4 regions of the Xanthomonas prunicola genome follow, and region 1 is predicted to be linked to each of the others. Evidence: predicted binding sites of a transcription regulator. Region 1 holds the regulator's gene; each other region holds the start of a gene.

Region 1 (4,599 bases):
GGCTGCCGCGGCCCAGTTCGGACTGGATCTGGATCTGCCCGCTGAGTTCGCGGATGCGCGATTGCACCACGTCCATGCCCACGCCGCGGCCGGAGATGTCGGTGACTTCGGCCTTGGTCGAAAAGCCCGGCATGAAAATGAGATGCAAGCACTCGTCGGTGCTAAGGCGGGCAGCGGCTTCGGCATCGATCAGGCCCTTGTTGCGGGCGATCTCGCGCAGGCGTTCGGGGTCGATGCCGGCGCCGTCGTCCTGGATCTCGATGCTGACGTAGTCGCCTTCCTGCTGTGCGGACAGGCGTACATGGCCGCTCCGCGGCTTGCCGGTGGCTTCGCGCAGGGCCGGCGATTCGATGCCGTGGTCGATGGCGTTGCGCACCAGGTGCACCAACGGGTCGGCCAGGGCTTCGACCAGATTGCGGTCCAGTTCCGTTTCGGCGCCGATCAGTTCCAGTTCCACTTCCTTGGACAAGGTACGCGCCACATCGCGCGCCACCTTGGGGAAGCGGGCGAACACCTTGCTGACCGGTTGCATGCGGGTGCGCATGACCGCGGTCTGCAGGCGGGCGGTGGCGATGTCCAGCGTACTGACCGCGCGGTCCAGTTCCTCGTCGCGCAGACGGGTACGCAAGGTCTTCAAACGGTTGCGCGACAGCACCAGTTCGCCGATCAGATTGACGATGGCGTCCAGGCGCTTGGTGTCCACGCGCACGGTCTGTTCGGCTTCGGCGCCGCTCTTGGCTGCGGCCTTGCCTGCCGCCTTGGGGGCGGGGGCATGCGCATCGTCGCCGTGTGCGGCAGCCACCGGCTTGGCGGCCGCCGCCTGCGGTGCGGCCTTGACCGCCGGCGGGCCGCTCTTGGCATCGAACTGCGCAATCAGCGAGGCCGGTGCATGCGGCACGGTTTCGCCCGAGCCCATTGCATCCAGCATCGCCTGGAGATAATCCAGCGACTGCTGCGCGGCATCGAAGTGATGCGCCTGCAGCACCGCCTGGCCCGACCGTGCCATGCCGAGGGTTTCTTCGGCGGCGTGGCACAGCTCCACCATGGGCTTGATCGCCAGAAAGCCGGCGCCGCCCTTGAGCGTGTGGAAGCCGCGGAACACCGCGTTGAGCTGGTCGGCTTCTTCTGGCGCCTGTTCCAGCGACACCAGCTGTTCGCCGAGGCGATCCAGGATTTCCTGGGCCTCGACGATGAAATCGGCAGCAATATCGTCTGGAACAGCACTCATGGTTACAGCCCCAATCCTGACAGCAGGTCGTCGGCGTCGTCTTGCGACACCGCATGACGGTCCAGGCCCTTGACTGCAGGACCGGCAAGACCGCCGTCGTCTTTCTTCGGTTCGATGTTCTTTGGCGGCAGGCCGAGCGCACCGAAGCCCTCGTGCACGCGCCGCACGATGCCGGCCACGCGACGGATGATCTGCCCGCTCAGGTCCTGGTAGCTCTGCGCCAGCGATAGCTCGGTCAGGTTGTGTCGCATCTTGTCCATCAGCGCGCCCTGGTCCTGATTCAGACCGCCGTCGCGCAACTGGTTTGCCAGTTCGCGGCATTCTTCGACCAGATCCAGCGTGCGGTGGCTGGCCTTTTCGGTCATTTCCACCACATGGTCCAGTCGCGAACACGCATCGTCCAGCTCGCCGGCTTCTTCGGGCACGGTGGGCAGTTCGCCCAGTGCCTGGCCGAGTTCGCGGGCGAGCCGGCTCAGGCTCTGCATCATCGGGCGCGTGCGCAGGGCGGCGAGGTGATCCACCTCGCGCCGCCAGGCGACCTGGTCACCGCTTTCCAGTGCATCGAGCGCGTGTTGCAGGCGCTCGATCAAGGCGGCACGTTCGGCATCGGCTTCCACGGTGGCGTTCATCAGGCGGTCGCCGCCAGACGTTCGAACACCTTGCCCAGCTTCTCTTCCAGCGTCTGCGCGGTGAACGGCTTGATGATGTAACCATTCACGCCGCACTGTGCGGCTTCGATGATCTGCTCGCGCTTGGCTTCGGCGGTCACCATCATCACCGGCAGGTGCTTGAGCTTGGCGTCGGCGCGGATGTTGCGCAGCAGGTCGATGCCGGTCATGCCGGGCATGTTCCAGTCGGTGACCACGAAATCGAACGGGCCGGCCCGCAATGCAGCCAATGCGCTGTTGCCGTCCTCGGCCTCTGCGGTATTGGTGAAGCCCAGATCGCCCAACAGATTCTTGACGATGCGTCGCATCGTCGAGAAGTCGTCCACGATCAAAATCCGCATGTTCTTGTTCACATCAAGCTCCTAACACGAAAAATTATTCGTCAATTTCGACACCGGCATCGGCCAGTTCGAAGACTTTGAGGCGGCCCCGCAAACGCACCACCGCCTGGCCGTGGATCTGGCAGACGCGCGATTCGCTGACACCGAGCACGGCGCCGATTTCTTTCAGATTCAATTCTTGTTCGTAGTACAGCGACAGCACCAGCTGCTCGCGCTCGGGCAACTGGCCGATGGCCTTGCCCAGTTCGCGGCCGAATTCGCCACGCTCCATCATCTGCTGCGGATTGGGGCCGCCTTTGGCGGTGGTGTCCAGCTCGCCGTGATCTTCAATGCGCGATTCCAGGCTCAGCACCTGGCCGCGGGCGGCATCTTCCATCAGACGCAGGTAATCGGGCAGCGGCATCTCCATTGCGGCGGCCACTTCGGTGGCGGCGGCAGCGCGGCCGGTGTGCTGTTCGATCTTGCGCACGGCGGCGGCGGCATCGCGTGCGCGGCGGTGCACCGAGCGCGGCACCCAGTCGCCGCGACGAATTTCGTCGATCATCGAGCCGCGGATGCGGATCGAGGCATAGGTTTCGAACGAGGCGCCCTGTTCGGAGTCGTAACTGCGCGAGGCCTCGATCAGGCCGATCATGCCGGCCTGGATCAGGTCGTCTACCTCCACGCTGGCCGGCAGGCGCGCGGCCAGATGGTGGGCGATGCGGCGGACCAGGTCCGCGTGCTGGGTCACCACGTCGTTGGCGTTGTTGCGCTGCACGGCGCGGTACTGCGCGCTGGCCGTGGTTGCGGTAGCGGTGCTCATGCGGCCACTCCCCGTTGGATGATGCGTTCGACAAAGAACTCGACGTTGCCGCGCGGCACGGTGGGAGCCTGCCAGCGCGAGGTACGGCGTGCGATTTCGGCAATGGCCTGCGCCGACGGACTGGCGGGGTAGGCCTTGATGACGGGTTGCTGACGCTGCACCGACAGGCGTAGCCAGTCGTCCTGCGGCACGTGGCCGAGATAGTTCAGCGACACGTCGCCCAGGAACTTTTCGCACACGCGCGAGAGCTTGTCGTACAGCAGGCGGCCTTCGTTGGGGTCGCGCACCATGTTGGCGATGATCTGCAGGCGGTCCACGCCGCGTTCGCGCGAGAGCACCTTGATCAGCGCGTAGGCGTCGGTGATCGAGGCCGGTTCGTCGCAGACCACCACCACGGTGTCCTGGGCCGCCTGGCAGAAGGTCAACACGCTGTCGGTGATGCCGGCGGCGGTGTCGATGACCATCACGTCCAGGTCGCGTTCCAGTTCGGAGAACACGTTGACCAGGCCGATGTGCTGGGCCGGGGCCAGTTCGGCCATGTGGCGGCGACCGGAGGCGGCCGGCACCACCAGCACGCCGCCGGGGCCTTCGATGATCACTTCATCCAGCGTGCAGCGGCCGGCGATCAGGTCGGCCAGGGTGTACTTGGGCGCCAGGCCCAGGACCACGTCCAGGTTGGCCAGGCCCAGGTCGGCGTCCAGCAGCAGGGTGCGTTTGCCCATGTCGGCAAGCGCCACCGCCAGATTGGCAGAGATGTTGGTTTTCCCCACGCCACCCTTGCCGCCGGTCACGGCAATGGTGCGCACCGGGCCCAAGGGCTCGGGACGGGTCGCCGACAGGGGGAAGGCGTTGGTCAGCTTGGCGTATTCACGCGACTGCATGGTTGTGCTCCGGAGTACAGGGCTTATCGGCAGCGCGCCGCAAATCTTCAAGGCGAAGAACGAGACTGGCGGCATTGGCGCGGTGCAGGTCGTCGGGGACCCGCTGTCCGTCAGTCACCCAGGTGATGGGCATTTGGTGGTCGACCACCACCGACAAGGCGCTGCCGAAGCGGCCGGTCTCGTCGAGTTTGGTCAGCACCACGCCTTGGGGCTTGGCGTGGGCGAAGCGGCGCACGACCTCGTCGAGGTCGGCAAAATGGGAGTTGGCGGGCAGCACCAGCAGCGACGTCACCTGCTGGGCGGCGCGTAGCCAGTTCAGCTGGGCGGCCAGGGCGCGGTCGCGCTGGCCCATGCCGGCGGTATCGATCAGCACCAGCTTGTAGTCGCGCAGGCGCTCCAGCAGCTCGAGCAGGCTTTCGGCGCTGTCGGCCTCGTGCACGGCGATACCGAGCTGGCGGCCGTAGCTGTGCAGCTGCTCGCGGCCACCGACGCGCAAGGTGTCGGTGGTGACCAGGGCGACGTCGCGCGGGGCGTGCTGGGCGGCGAAGCGCTGTGCCAGCTTGGCGATGGTGGTGGTCTTGCCGGCACCGGTCGGGCCGACCAGGGCGATCACGCCGCCGCGTTCCAGCGGGTCGATCGGGGCCACCGGCAGGCGCTTGGACAGCAGTCCCAGCATCAG
Region 2 (4,599 bases), 250 kb from region 1:
ATCGCCAGTCAGATCGGCGGCAAGGGCGGTGGCCGTCCGGATCTCGCCCAGGGTGGTGGCGAGGACGGGCCCGCCCTTGCGACCGCACTCGACGGTGTGCCCCTCTGGGTCAAGCAACACTTGGGCTGAACAGTTGTCCTGCTATGCCTTGCTGGCTAGCAGGATGTCCCGCTACCATTTCTGGTCTATTCCCTTTACGTAGGGCGCGTCTCACTCAGGAGGCCGTCGATGCCGGTGGGAAATCCATCGGTTCCAGGAGATTTGCAAAATGTTGATCCTCACTCGCCGGGTAGCCGAAACCTTGATGATCGGCGACTCGGTCACCGTGACCGTTCTCGGCGTCAAGGGAAATCAGGTGCGTATCGGTATCACCGCACCCAAGGATGTCGCTGTGCATCGCGAAGAAATCTATCAGCGTATCCAGCGTGGGGATGAGCCGGTCGCTTCCGGCGCACATCACGGTGACGATTCTTCGAATTGATCGTTGTAAAGGGTTTACGTTAGCCCCTCTTACCCGCTATTCTTCGCGGCCTGCCACGGACATCGCGGCAGGCAGCAAAAAACTGGAGCGATGCCCGAGCGGCTGAAGGGGCTCCCCTGCTAAGGGAGTATAGGGTCAAAAGCTCTATCGAGGGTTCGAATCCCTCTCGCTCCGCCAGTGTTCTGAACGCCCGCAAATCATTGATTTGCGGGCGTTTTTATTTTTATTGCTGCGGTCCTTAGGTAAACGAAGTCGGCTGATATCGGTCGGCTGATATCGGCGCTTGGCCGCTGCAACCATAAGCATTGCTTGAGCGCCCGCGGGATCCGTTGATGCGGGCTGGCAGTGGCTCGCCGTCGCAGAAGCGTTCCTAAAAGCGCTCAGTGTCAGCCGGCGGTGTGTGCAGCTATCTGGCTGCGCGCAGTCCCTGCGTGGTCCATGTCGACAGTGCCTGAGGAGAGGTCGTCTTTCGAGCTTGGCGACATCGCCGGCACGCCACGAGTTTTAGCGCATCGAACTGGCGCATATCGCAAGAATGAGACCTGGCTTCCGGCGTGGGTATTTGGCTTGCTCGCTTCGTCGAAACGAACGATCGCTAAGCGTTTACGCGCATCTGCATCGCAATTGCGAGCTGCGTTGTTGTGTTGCAGGCGGTGTTGACTGATTACGTCCTGCAAGTCCGTCGGGTTCCGGCGCACGCATGCGATGTGCCATGACATCCGCATGCGCGTGGCACGCGCCTGCAGGCATGCACACAACCTTGGACGACGCTCCACCCACTCGCGTGAGCACAAGCGTGCCGTATGACGCATCGAGCGAAACGGATCGACGGAAGAGAAGCGCGTCGGATCCATGATGTCTTGGGCGCTGCTGGCTTTTCCTGTCTTGCGCATACGCGGAGGGGGTACATACATGGCTGTGCTGTCGTTTCACGGGGTCGGTCGTCCACAAAGAGGCTCAGAGCGGGTGTCGGTAGCTCCTCGCATCAGGGTGCGTCGCCGCTCCATGACGCCATCTGAACCGCCTTGGAGATGTCGCACACGGTGGGGGTCAAGTAACCGGCGCATGGGTCGCTAAATAGGTGAATTAAAGCTCGGATTTCGACGTGATGCGCCTATCGCACCTGCTTGGACGCGTGTTCTCTTTCGGCGGCCGTGGGCTGCAACACAAGGCCACGGCGGTGGATCGTGTGATGGCGGTGATCGAGTTCGATCTGGACGGCCGCATTCTGGATGCGAACCCGAATTTCCTGGGGTTGATGGGGTATCGACTGGACGAGGTGGTTGGCCAGCATCACCGCATGTTCGTGACTCCTGCCGATCGCGACAGCGAAAGCTATCGGCAGTTCTGGGAGACGCTGCGTCGCGGCGACTTCAATGCCGGGCGCTTCTGCCGCTTGGACAAGCAGGGGCGCGAGGTGTGGATCAACGCATCGTACAACCCGTTGCTGGATCGATCCGGTAAGGCGTATCGCGTGGTGAAGTACGCCACCGACATCACTGCGCAGGTGCGCCAGACCGCTGATTTCGAAGGGCGTATCGACGCCATCGACAAGGTGATGGCAGTCATCGAATTCTCGCTGGACGGCACGGTGCTCGCGGCCAACCAGAATTTCTTGCAAGTGATGGGCTATCGGCTTGAGGAGATTCGCGGCAAGCACCACGGCATGTTCGTGGATACGACGACGCGTCAGTCGGCCGCATATCGCGCGTTCTGGGATTCGCTTGGGCGCGGTGCCTTCGATGCGGGCCGCTACCGGCGCATCGGCAAGGACGGCAGAGAGGTGTGGATCCAGGCGTCCTACAACCCGGTGCTGGACGAGCACGGGCGCCCGTACAAGGTGGTCAAGTACGCCACCGACGTGACCCGTCAGGTGATCGATTCGGCCGATGCGGACGGGCGCATCCGGGCGATCGACAAGGTGATGGGCGTGATCGAGTTCGACCTGAAAGGGAACGTGCTCGGTGCAAACGAAAACTTCCTGAAAATCATGGGGTATCCGGCTGCCGAGGCGATCGGGCAGCACCACAGCGTGTTCGTCGATGCGGCCTATCGCGCGTCCGAGGAGTACCGGCAGTTCTGGGCCAAGCTGGCAAGCGGCCAGTTCGATGCGGGACGTTATCGCCGACTGCGCAAGGATGGCAGTGCGGTGTGGATCCAGGCCTCCTACAACCCGATCCTGGATGTCTCCGGACGGCCGTACAAAGTGGTCAAATACGCAACCGACGTCACCGACCAGGTGCGTTCGGCCGAGCGGATGCGCGATTTGATGCTGCAGACCATGAGCATTGCGCAGAACGTGCAGCGCGAGGCGCACCATATTTCGGTGAGCAACCAGGAACTGGTCAGCCGTGTGTCCACGCAGTCTGCTGCGGTGGCGCAGACCTCGAGCACGATCGATCAACTGGCCGCAACCGTGCGCACCAATTCCGAGAATGCAGGTTCCGCGCGGCGCATGGCCGAAGACTCGGCTGCGGTGGCGCGGCGAGGCGCGGATGTCATTGCCGACGTGGTCAAGACCACCGCCGGCATCCGCTCGGCGACCGACCGCATCGGCCAGATCATCGAGGTGATCGACGGCATCGCGTTCCAGACCAATATCCTGGCCCTGAATGCTGCGGTGGAGGCGGCGCGCGCCGGTGAGCAGGGGCGTGGCTTCGCCGTCGTGGCCACCGAAGTGCGCAGTCTTGCGCAGCGTTGCAGCGTCTCGGCCAAGGAGATTCGCTCCTTGATCGACAATGCAACCGATCAGGTCGGCGATGGCTCACGCCTGGCCGAGCAAGCTGGCGTGGTGATGCAGGACATGGTGACATCGGTCTTGCGCGTGACTGCCACCGTGGAGCAGATCGCCGCTGCCAGTCACGACCAGGCCCAGGATATTTCCACCGCCAATGTCGCGTTGCAGTCGATCGGTGTGCAGGCGCGCGACCAGGCGCGGATGGTCGACGACCTGGCGCGCTCGGCGCGCGTACTGGAAGGCGATGCGGATGCGCTGTTCGCGTTGGTCAATGGTGATGCCAATGGCGCGTCGGATCGCGCTGTCGCGCAGGTCGATGCGCAGGCTGCGCGGCACGCTCCATCGAAGGTGGCGTGACTGGATTGCACTAACATCGTGCGTGGTGCGGTAACGTCCCGTTGATCGCGTGGTTGCCTGCGTGTGAAAGCTGCTCTGACCTGCCTGGCGTGCTGGGAGATGCATTCGCTTGTCAGTGCCGCTCGGGATGACACGCAGGGCGGCAAGGCGATGCTAATCGCTACCGCATGCGGCAGGTCGTCAGTTGTAAGCCGAAAGCGAAAGCCATCAGCGACAACTCGCCACGACGTCGCCGCTGCCCAGTCCTCTGAAAAGTTCGCATACAGACAAAGCCCGCGTGAGCGGGCTTTGTCTGTGTCTGCGCTAGCTAGCGCATTGCGCACCAGCGCTGCGCTGTACGCCATCCATCCAGCTTTTGGCGATTACTTCGGCAGGTCGAATACCAGCACTTCGGCATCGCGTGCATCGGCCAGGACGATGTCCGGCTCGCCAGTGACCTGCACCGCGTCGCCGGCCGACAGCGGCTGGCCGTTGACGCTCAGGCTGCCGCGGGCCACCTGCACATAGCCGATGCGGCCTTCGGCCAGCGGCTGTTGCAGGCGCACCTCGCCATCGAGGATCGAGGCGTACAGGCGAGCATCCTGGTGCAGGCGCAGCGAGCCATTCTCACCACCCGGCGAGGCGATCAGGCGCAACTGGTTGCGCTTGCTGTCGGCATCGAAGTGCTTTTCTTCGTAGCTCGGTTCGATGCCGGCGCGCTCGGGCATCACCCAGATCTGCAGGAAGTGCACCGGTTCGCTGGACGAGTGATTGAACTCGCTGTGGGTGACGCCGCTGCCGGCGCTCATGCGCTGCACATCGCCGTAATGCAGCACCGAACCGGTGCCCATGCTGTCCTTGTGCTCCAGCGCGCCGCCCAGGACATACGAAATGATCTCCATGTCGCGGTGGGCGTGGGTGCCGAAGCCTTCGCCCGGGGTCACCTTGTCTTCGTTGATCACCCGCAGCGGGCCGATGCCCATATGGCGCGGGTCGTGGTAGCTGGCAAAGGAGAAGGTGTGGCGCGAGGACAGCCAGCCATGCT
Region 3 (4,599 bases), 660 kb from region 1:
GGGCCGGGTGGGAACCGCCCTGCCGCGCCGGGGAGCGGTGGCGACCGGCTCCTGCCCGCCGAGCCGGAAGAACGCCATGCTCTGCTGCAACTGCTCGGCCTGCGAGCTCATTTCCTCGGCCGTGGCAGCCAATTCCTCCGAGGCGCTGGCATTTTGCTGGGTGGTCTGGCTCAACTGCACCACAGCCGCATTGATCTGGCTGACGCCGGACGACTGCTCTTCCGATGCGGCGGAAATTTCCTGCACCAGGTCCGATGTACGCTTGATGCTTGGCACGATGGTGTCCAGCAGCCGGCCGGCACGGTCGGCCAGCTCGACGCTGGAGCTGGCGACCTCGCCGATCTCCTGCGCAGCGATCTGGCTGCGTTCGGCCAGCTTGCGCACTTCGGCGGCGACCACCGCAAAGCCCTTGCCATGCTCGCCGGCACGCGCCGCCTCGATGGCCGCATTGAGCGCGAGCAGGTTGGTCTGGTAAGCAATGTCGTCGATGATGCCGATCTTCTGCGCGATCTGCTTCATCGCCTTGGTGGTGGCGACCACGGCTTCACCGCCTTCGATGGTTTCCTTGGCCGCCTGCGTGGCCAGACTGTCGGTGACTTTGGCGTTTTCGGTGTTCTGTCCGATCGAGGCGGTCATCTGTTCCAGCGAGGCGCTGGTCTCTTCGACGCCAGCTGCCTGTTCGGCTGCGGCCTGGCTCAACGATTGCGCCGTGGCGCTGACTTCCTCCGACGAACCGGACAGCAGTTCGGCGCTGGAATTGACCTCGCCCACCACCGCCACCAGCTTGCTGACCATCAGCTTCATTGCCGCCATTGCGCTGGTAGTGTCGTTCTGCTTGGTGTGCACCTGCATGGTCAGATCGCCCTGCGAAATCCGCGTGGCGACATCGACCACCATGCTCGGCTCGCCGCCGAGTTCGCGCATCAACGAACGCGCGATCAGGTAGCCGATCAACGCCGCACACGCAGCGGCCAGCAAGCTGCCCAGGATCAGCATGGTGTTGGTACGCGACTGCAGCTGATCGGCTTCGGCCGAGCGCGCGGCCAACAGCTCGCTTTCGGTGCGGCGCACTTCCGACATTTCCTCACGCATGCGATCCATGAACGCCTTGCCCTTGGAATCGCGCACCGTGGCAACCATCGTCTCCATCGATGCGGTTCCGGCATTGATCTTGCGGCGTAGCGCGATCTGCGGCTCGACCGCTTCGGACAGCCACTGCGCCTGTGCTTCCTTGACCGCGTTCAGACGAACCTGCTGCTTGGGATTGTCCGAGGTCAGCTTCTGCGCCTTGGCCAGATGCTTGTCGAATTCCGCCGTTCCGGTGTGGTACGGGGCCAGGAACGCATCCTCGCCGGTCAGCGAGAAGCCGCGTGCGCCGGTCTCGATATTGATCAGACTGCTGAGCGCCGCATCCGCCTCGGCCAGCACTTCGTAGGTATGGTTGTTCCAGTAATTGGCTTGGGAAAGCTTGGTGACGTTGAAATAGGCCACCCCTGCCAACACCAGAAGAATAGCGAGAACAGCGCTAAAGCCAGTGTAGAGCTTGGTAGCGACTTTGAGATTGTTGAACACGGGGATACCTTCAAGTGTGCTTGTTTCGGAAAAGTCCGATGAGGCTGGGCCGATGCCGGTTTGCCGTGAGGCAGGAGTGGGCGGGTGACACCGCTACACTTCAACCGTTCGCATAGGTCTATCGGCGATGCACAAATGCGCTTTAGACGCAAACCCGTGTATAGCGGCTATTCAGGTTTTTGCATCTCCGTTTTTGTGACACCTGACATGGTGGGTAGGAAAACCCTGACAGGTTTGTGCGCAAACCATGGCGCCGCGTAGCGAACACAAAGATAAAAATGTGACATCCATCGCCCCGATTAACTCAGGTTTTACGCGGCATGCGCTGCAACAACACGGATTGATCGAACGCGACCGGCTAGCAGGAGTGGGGAACCCGCCCTGCGTGTAGGGGTTCTCTCGCCGTTGGCTACGCTAAATGCCGCGATACGGACGCGCCTCTAGTAGTCGTCCCCGCTACCCTGAGACGCGATGCCGCCGAAGGTATTAGCCATCGCGCAGTCGCCGCTGGCCGGTGCTTGCGCCAGCCAGCGTTCCAACGCAGTGCCCGGCGCGGCGCCTGGTCCGCGTTGCAGCATCTGCAAGGCCCGTGCACCCTGCTCGACGCTCAGTTCCTGCAGCGGCTGAAATCGCTCGCCGCTCCAGGCCGCGATAGCCAGCCCATCCTGAAACAGCACCCGATTGCCCGGCACCCGTGCGATGCGCTCGCCCGGCAGCACGCTGCCCAGCAGATTGCTCGGATCGCTGGCGCTGACGCAGATCCAACACCCGTCCAGCGGCTGACCACGCACCCGGCGCAGCGCGACGATCGCAGCGGGCAAGGCGAACTGCTCGCCGGACAGCCCAGCGATGAAGCGGCCACCGCGGATTTCGCCACGGGCTTCCAAGCGTTGATACATCCGCAGCAAGTCGCGCCACGGCGGCAACCACCCGGCCTCGCGTTCGAGCAGCCGCCAGCACACCACGCCATAGCGCCGCAGCAACGTGCGCGCGACGTGTTCGAGTGTGTCTTGATGGCGCTCGCCGGCTTCGGCAAGCGGCAAGTCGGGCAACGCACGCACCGGTGCCCAGCGGCCCGCATCGCGAATACCCAGCGCACTTGCGCGGCGACGGTGACGCGACAGCGCCGACGGTCGCTTGGACGCCGGCACCAGCAGCGCGCGCAGGCCGGCATAGCTGTCGCAATGCGCACGGCCGCGCATCACCAGCTCGCTCAATGCATCTTCCAGCTCAGTGTTCATCAGGTGCGCGGCGTCGGCAATTTCGTCGAAGAACAATGCACCTTGCTGCTGCAGGACCTGCATGACGCGTTCGGCACGCGAACCCAACGGTGCGTCGTCCGCATCGCGCGCCAGTGCGCTCCAGCGCTGCGCTTCGCGCCGTGGCAGCAGCACGATCGGGGTGCTGCGTAGTGCAGCACCGCTCCGCCCACCGCCGGGCCGCAAGCGTGCCCAGAGCGTGCGACCAGCGGTGCATAACTCGTCCAGCCAGGCCGGCTGATAGTCGCGCATACGCGCGGGCAACAGCTCGCTCTCCCACAGCACCGCAGGCGCTTCAAAACCTTCGAGCTGCCCGACCACACTGGCCAGTGCGTCCGGCCCGGCCACGCGACTGCTGCTGTCCACGTGCTGCCACTCGAACAGAAAGCGCGCGTAATCGCGCTGCGACACCGGCTCGATCTCGCGGCGCAATCGCCCCAGCGTGTAGCGATGGATGCGCGCCAGCAGGTGACGCTCGCACCATTCTTCCGCCTGTGCGTGCGCACTGAACTGTCCGGTCATGACGTAACCCTCGCGCTGCAGGGCCGCCAGCGCCAGCGCGATCTCTGCTTCCGGCACCTGCAACGCGTGGGACAACGCCGACACGTGTGCCGGGCCCACGGCGGACAAGCGACCGCGCAGCAGTTCGCGCACCGCCCAGTCGCGCTCCCAATCGGCAACGCGGCAATCGTCCGGCGCCTGCAACGGCGGCTGCGCAGCCGCTTCTGGATACAGCGGTAGAAACCAATCGATGCGCTCGGCGCTGATCCACAGCGTCGAACTGCCGCGCAAGGCAATGCAGGTGGCACGACCAGCCGCAGCCAGCGCGGACAACCAGGCCTGCCACTGCGCGTCGGTGGTTTCTTCGACTGGCAACACACCGAGCCCTACCAACGCCTCGTGCATTTCTTCGGCATCGCGCGGCTGCGGCCAGGCTTCCTCGCGCACTGCCGCGATGGCCTGCGGATCGAGCTGGCCCAGGTCGTCGCTGGACTGCGGCGTATAACGTCGACTTTGCACGGCCTGGGTCCGGCGTTCTTCCAATGGTGCATCGTCGAGAAATGCGTAGGGACGCGCATTCAGGGCTTCGGCTGCCAGAGCAGACGGTGCGGCCAGATCGCGCGCAGTCAGCGTGACCGCACCCGATTCCAGCCCGCGCAACACCTGCAACCAGCCTTCGCTGTCCATGGCGTGATGCAGACAGTCTTCCAGCGTCTGCGCCACCAACGGGTGGTCGGGCACTTCGCGTTCGCCGACCAGATTCTCTGCGCAGGCGACCTGATCCGGAAACACCGTGGCCAGCAGATCCTCCGACTTCATCCGCTGCAACTGCGGCGCCACCTTGTTGCCGCCACTGAAGCGCGGCAGCGCCATCGCATTGGTCGCGTTCCAGCGCCAACGCACGCCGAACAAGGGCGCATCCAGCAATGCCTGGATTAACACATGCCCGGCCGATGACGAATGCAGGTAACGGCCAACTTCCTCCAGCGAAAAACTATGACTGGTGGACAGCGACAGCACGATCGCATCTTCGGTGGCTGCAGCCTGCAATTCGAAATTGAAGGTGCGGCAAAAGCGCTTGCGCAATGCCAGCCCCCATGCACGATTGATACGGCTGCCGTACGGCGAATGGATCACCAGCTGGGTACCGCCGCTGGCATCGAAAAAACGCTCCATCACCAGACACTGTTGGGTAGGCATCGCGCCCAGTGCGGCGCATGCGTTGGCCAGATAGTCCACCAGTTGCCGCGCCGCTTCGGCGGACATC
Region 4 (4,599 bases), 1.7 Mb from region 1:
CGACCCATGGGTGTCCGGCGATCGCGGGCAGAGTCTGATTGCCGACGCCGTCGCGCTCAAGCCGCTGGAACGCTACAGGATCGCCTTGGGCAGCCAGCGCAAGACATTGGCCGCTAATGCACAGGCCAATACCGCCATGGCCCCGGGCGTGCCGGACAATGCCAAAGATCTGGACAGCAAGCTCTCGGCCTACCTCAAGAGCGCCGACGCGATGATGGCCGCGCTGGAATGCGTTGCGGCACTGCCCAACGGCTACACCAACGCCGAGTTGGCGCCGCTGACCCAGGATCTGGAAACCGCCTCCGCTCAACTCAACTCAACTCAACTCAACACCGACATGGAAACACTGAATACCGCACAGCGCGCGTATTCCGCCGAGCGCAAGATTCCGATGCAGGAAGTGCGTCAGCAAGGAACACTTGGCAACTTGTGCCCTGCGGGGGTCGCTGCATGTGACATGCAGGGCGCAACTCGGTTGCCGGTTGCACCGTGCCAACGCAGGTGCACCTTCCGGCAATCATTGCGCAACACATCAGATCATTCGAACGCTGTGCCGCGACAGCGCTGATGCACCACGCTGTGCCATTGAACACAGCGGGCATCAAGCGATCAACACACCGCCCATTGATCGCGCCCGGCGGTCTTGGCGGCGTACAGCGCCAGATCGGCCTGGCTCAGCAACACATCCAGCCCGGTGTCGGCAACGACGCGCACCGCGCCCATGCAAAAGCGCACCGGTTGGTCGGTCGGCAGGCCGGTGATTTCGATTGCCGCCACCGCACTGCGCAGGCGCGCAAAGACCGCAGGAATCTCTTCCTCACTGCAGCCCGGCAACACCAGGAAGAATTCTTCTCCGCCCAGGCGGCCCAGGCGATCTTGCGTGCGCAACGCCAGCCGGGATGCGCTCGCCAGTGCCTTGAGCACCGCATCGCCGGTGGCATGCCCATACAGGTCGTTGATCTGCTTGAAGTGGTCCAGATCGATCAACGCCAGCATGCACGGCGCGTGCGAACGCAAGGCCTGCTCGATTTGCTGTTGCGCCTCGGCACGAATGGCACGCCGGTTGGGCAGGCCGGTGAGTTCGTCGCGCATCGCCAGCCGCGACAGCTGGCGGCGGTGACGTGCACCGAATGCCAGCACTACCAGTGCACCGATCAGTAACAGACACGCCGCGCACAACGCGATCCACAAGGCGCGCTGCCCGGCTTCGCGCGCCTGCAGTGCCAGTTGCGAGGTTTCGCTGCGGCGGCGCAGCTCTGCCGTTTCAGCGCCGCGGCGTGCATCTTCGTAGCGTGCCTGTAGCCGCAACATCACGGTATCGCGCTGCCTATCGAGACTTTGCGCGCGCAGTGTGTTGGCGCGTTGCAATTCCTGGTAGGCCTCGGCGTGGCGGCCTTGCGATGCCAGCGCCTGGGCGATCGCGCCCACCAATTGCGCGCGTCGATTCAAGGTCAGGTTGGGGTCGTCTGCGGCCTTGGCAGCGATAATTTCGGCATCCAGATCGTCAGCCTTCAACGCGGTCAAGGCCTGCAGCAACACAGCATGACACGCCGCAACGCGACCGATGTTGCCTTGCTTCTGCATCAACGGCAGCGCCTCGCGCGCCATCGTCAAGGCGGAGGCCGCGCCGCCGGTTTCGATCAGGGCCTCGCTGGCACTGGTCAGCGCTGCAGCCACGCCGGCCTGGTCGCGCAGTTCGCGGCTGAGCGCCAGCGCGCGCCTGAAATGCAGCAGCGCCGCTTCGGGTTGACGTGCTGCCAGCAACGTACCGAACTCGTATTCGATCAGGCTGCGCTGGAAGCGTGCAGGCTGATCATGCAGGCGCGAGAGCGCGCGTTGCAGGTAGTCTTCGGTTTCATTGTCTTCAGCGGAGCGGCCACCGACGCGGCTGGCCAACGACCCGAGTTGGGTCAACGCATCCAGCTCCAGTCCCAGGATGTTTTCGCGCGCCGCACATTGGTAACTGGCCTGCGCCGCGCTCCAGGATTCATCGCTGCTGCCGGAAGCGAGCATGCTCCACATGTCGACCGCCTCGACTTCGCACAACAGATCGTTGCGGCTCAGCGCGCGTGCGCGTTGGCGCAGCGCTTCCAGGCGCGCCACCATCACACGATTGGGGTTTTCGCGCACATCGCTGAGCGCCTGCACGATGTCCAGCCACAGCTGCGCTTGCGTGGCGCTGCCGTGCAACTGGTCGATCCTTCCACGCGCTTGCGCAAGCACGACTTGGCGGCGTTCGCTGTCTTCCAATGAAATGAGTACGCGTGCCTGCGCCAGCAAGGCCCAGAACTCGGCATCCACATCCTGATCGCGAAGGGCCCGCTGCAGTGCGCCTCTGGCGATCTGCAATGCGGCCACAGGGTCGTCGATGGTTGCCGCTTCGATCGTCTTCCACGGCTGGGGCTGCGCCGACACCATGGCGCTGATCAACAGCAAGGCGGACGCGACGAGCAAGCTTCGCCACCGGACCACGCGCATGCTCATCGCGCCATCACGGCGATGACGGGCCGCAACGTGCGTACGCCAAGGTCGGGGCATCTCCGCACCGGTGGCGGCTTGCTGGTTGCTGCGGCATCTCAAGCACTCCCACGGTTGGACAGCGATGGAATCGAGTGAGACCTCTGGCGAAAGCGCCACCATCCTGCCGTCATACGATTGCAATGATGACTGAGCAGCGCAGCCGATCACGTGATCGGCGCGCATGAGGTCGAGCTGGTTATCGGCAAGGGCGTGCCAGTCTTGAATCTCGCAGACGAAATGCGCGCGTTGGCGACGCACCAGGAAGATGAAAGCTCCCACGGGCGCACCGCGTAAACTGCCGTACGGCAGCTGCCGCCCCTCGATCTTCCGGAGACACCGTGACATCGCCCCTGCCCCGCCTGCTCGCTCTGCTCGCCATCGCCTTGCTATCGGCCTGTGCTACGCAGGCCCCACGCGCGCCACAACGTTCGCCGGATGCGGTCAAGGCCGATATCGCGCGGCGTCTGCCGGCAACCTTGCCGGACCGCGCCGGCTGGGCCAGCGATGTGTATGTGGCGCTGTCTTCGCAAGCATTGGATACCAGCACCGAGCAGATTTGCGCAGTGCTGGCGGTGACCGAGCAGGAGTCGACCTACCAAGCCAACCCGGTGGTGCCCAACCTGGGGAAGATCTCGCGGGCGGAGATCGTCCGCCGCGCCAGTGCGCATCACATCCCCGGTTTCATGGTCGATGCCGCCTTGCGTCTGAATTCGCCAGATGGACGCAGCTATGCCACGCGCATCGCGACGGCGCGCACCGAGCAGGAACTGAGCCGCATCTTCGAAGACTTCACCGGCAGCGTGCCACTGGGCGCACGACTGTTCGACGGGTTCAACCCGGTGCATACCGCCGGGCCGATGCAGGTAAGCATTGCGTTTGCCGAACAACATGCGCAGCGCTATCCCTACCCGCCCGACGATTCGATCCGCCATGAGGTCTTCAGCCGCCGTGGCGGGCTGTGGTTCGGCACGCTGCATCTGCTGGGGTATCCGGCCAACTACGATGCCCTGCTGTATCGCTTCGCCGATTTCAATGCCGGTTGGTACGCCAGCCGCAATGCCGCCTTCCAGGCCGCGCTGGGCAAGGCCAGCGGGATTGCACTTGCCCTGGACGGCGACCTGCTCACACCGGGCGCCAGCCTGGATGCACCCGGCGGCACCGAGCGCGCCGCACGCAGCCTGGGCAACCAGTTGGCGATGAGCGACCGCGAGCTCCGCCGCGCACTGGAGGCCGGCAACACCGCCGATTTCGCTGACACCGCGCTGTATCGCCAAGTGTTCGCGCTGGCCGAGCGCAGTGCCGGCAAGGCGCTACCGCGTGCCGTGCTGCCCGGCATCACCCTGGACAGCCCCAAGATCACCCGCACCCTCACCACCGCCTGGTTTGCGCAGCGGGTCAACGAGCGCTGGAAGCGCTGCATGGGCAAGTAAGCGACTGGCTTGCCGCGCTGCGCGCACTGCCTGCACTGCGCACCGGCATCTCATTCTCCACTCAGGCGACTGGTCAACACATCGCCGACAACAGGACCGTGTTCCACCTGGCCATCGCTATCGCGCTGATACTTGATGCCGACCCGACACGCGGCGGGATGCATCTCCCGGACCCAGCACTACAAGGGCACGCCCCGTCTCTGGCGGCGAGCGCAGCGGCATGTTCATGCGCAGCCCATCGCCCTGGCCTCGGTCCAGGGTGCACATGACGGTGCCGGCGCCGTCGTCTTCAGCGTCGGGGTCGACGTCGTCCACACGGGTGATGGTGGCGATGATCGCTTCGGCAGTCACCCGTTGCTGTAACGCGCGTGGAAGATCGGCAAGCGGCGGCGCAACGCGTCCACCGGATGGCTCCTCGACGAATGCATCGCTCAACCTCACCTTGCGAAAATAGTACTCGCTGCGGCCCAGCGTTTTCGAGCCATCCATGGCCGTTGCCATGTCTGCCAGTTCGTCGCTGCGCAGCAGGAACATGTCGGTCCCCGAGCGCATGACCACCAGCCGCGCATCGTTGGCATCGCTACCACTGGAGTCGCTGCGCGACCGGATATCCAGCGTCACGTGCTCGTCGCCAATCTCGGTGTGCGTC

The links. Region 1 encodes FliA, which starts transcription of late flagellar genes. Its sites were predicted from a motif close to TAAAGTTTNNCNNNCNNNGGCCGATAA; they were not measured.
Region 2: the regulator FliA is predicted to act here: its motif matches at 1,532-1,558, upstream of M0D43_RS01690 (methyl-accepting chemotaxis protein).
Region 3: the regulator FliA is predicted to act here: its motif matches at 1,691-1,717, upstream of M0D43_RS20455 (methyl-accepting chemotaxis protein).
Region 4: the regulator FliA is predicted to act here: its motif matches at 2,717-2,743, upstream of M0D43_RS08240 (GGDEF domain-containing protein).

What each region holds. Positions count from the first base shown of each region.
Region 1 is NZ_CP096142.1:234,160-238,758, reverse strand. Features, by position in the region: gene M0D43_RS00770 (chemotaxis protein CheA) at 1-1,228, opposite strand, end outside; gene M0D43_RS00765 (protein phosphatase CheZ) at 1,231-1,857, opposite strand; gene cheY (chemotaxis response regulator CheY) at 1,857-2,249, opposite strand; gene M0D43_RS00755 (RNA polymerase sigma factor FliA) at 2,272-3,039, opposite strand; gene M0D43_RS00750 (MinD/ParA family protein) at 3,036-3,920, opposite strand; gene flhF (flagellar biosynthesis GTPase FlhF) at 3,907-4,599, opposite strand, start outside.
Region 2 is NZ_CP096142.1:482,718-487,316, reverse strand. Features, by position in the region: gene alaS (alanine--tRNA ligase) at 1-129, shown strand, start outside; gene csrA (carbon storage regulator CsrA) at 269-481, shown strand; tRNA gene M0D43_RS01695 (tRNA-Ser) at 566-658, shown strand; gene M0D43_RS01690 (methyl-accepting chemotaxis protein) at 1,617-3,575, shown strand; gene M0D43_RS01685 (pirin family protein) at 3,938-4,599, opposite strand, start outside.
Region 3 is NZ_CP096142.1:4,806,203-4,810,801, reverse strand. Features, by position in the region: gene M0D43_RS20455 (methyl-accepting chemotaxis protein) at 1-1,572, opposite strand, end outside; gene M0D43_RS20450 (DEAD/DEAH box helicase) at 2,013-4,599, opposite strand, start outside.
Region 4 is NZ_CP096142.1:1,926,877-1,931,475, forward strand. Features, by position in the region: gene M0D43_RS08235 (hypothetical protein) at 1-568, shown strand, start outside; gene M0D43_RS08240 (GGDEF domain-containing protein) at 610-2,484, opposite strand; gene M0D43_RS08245 (DUF1615 domain-containing protein) at 2,859-3,950, shown strand; partial or broken gene M0D43_RS08250 (GAD-like domain-containing protein) at 4,001-4,599, opposite strand, start outside.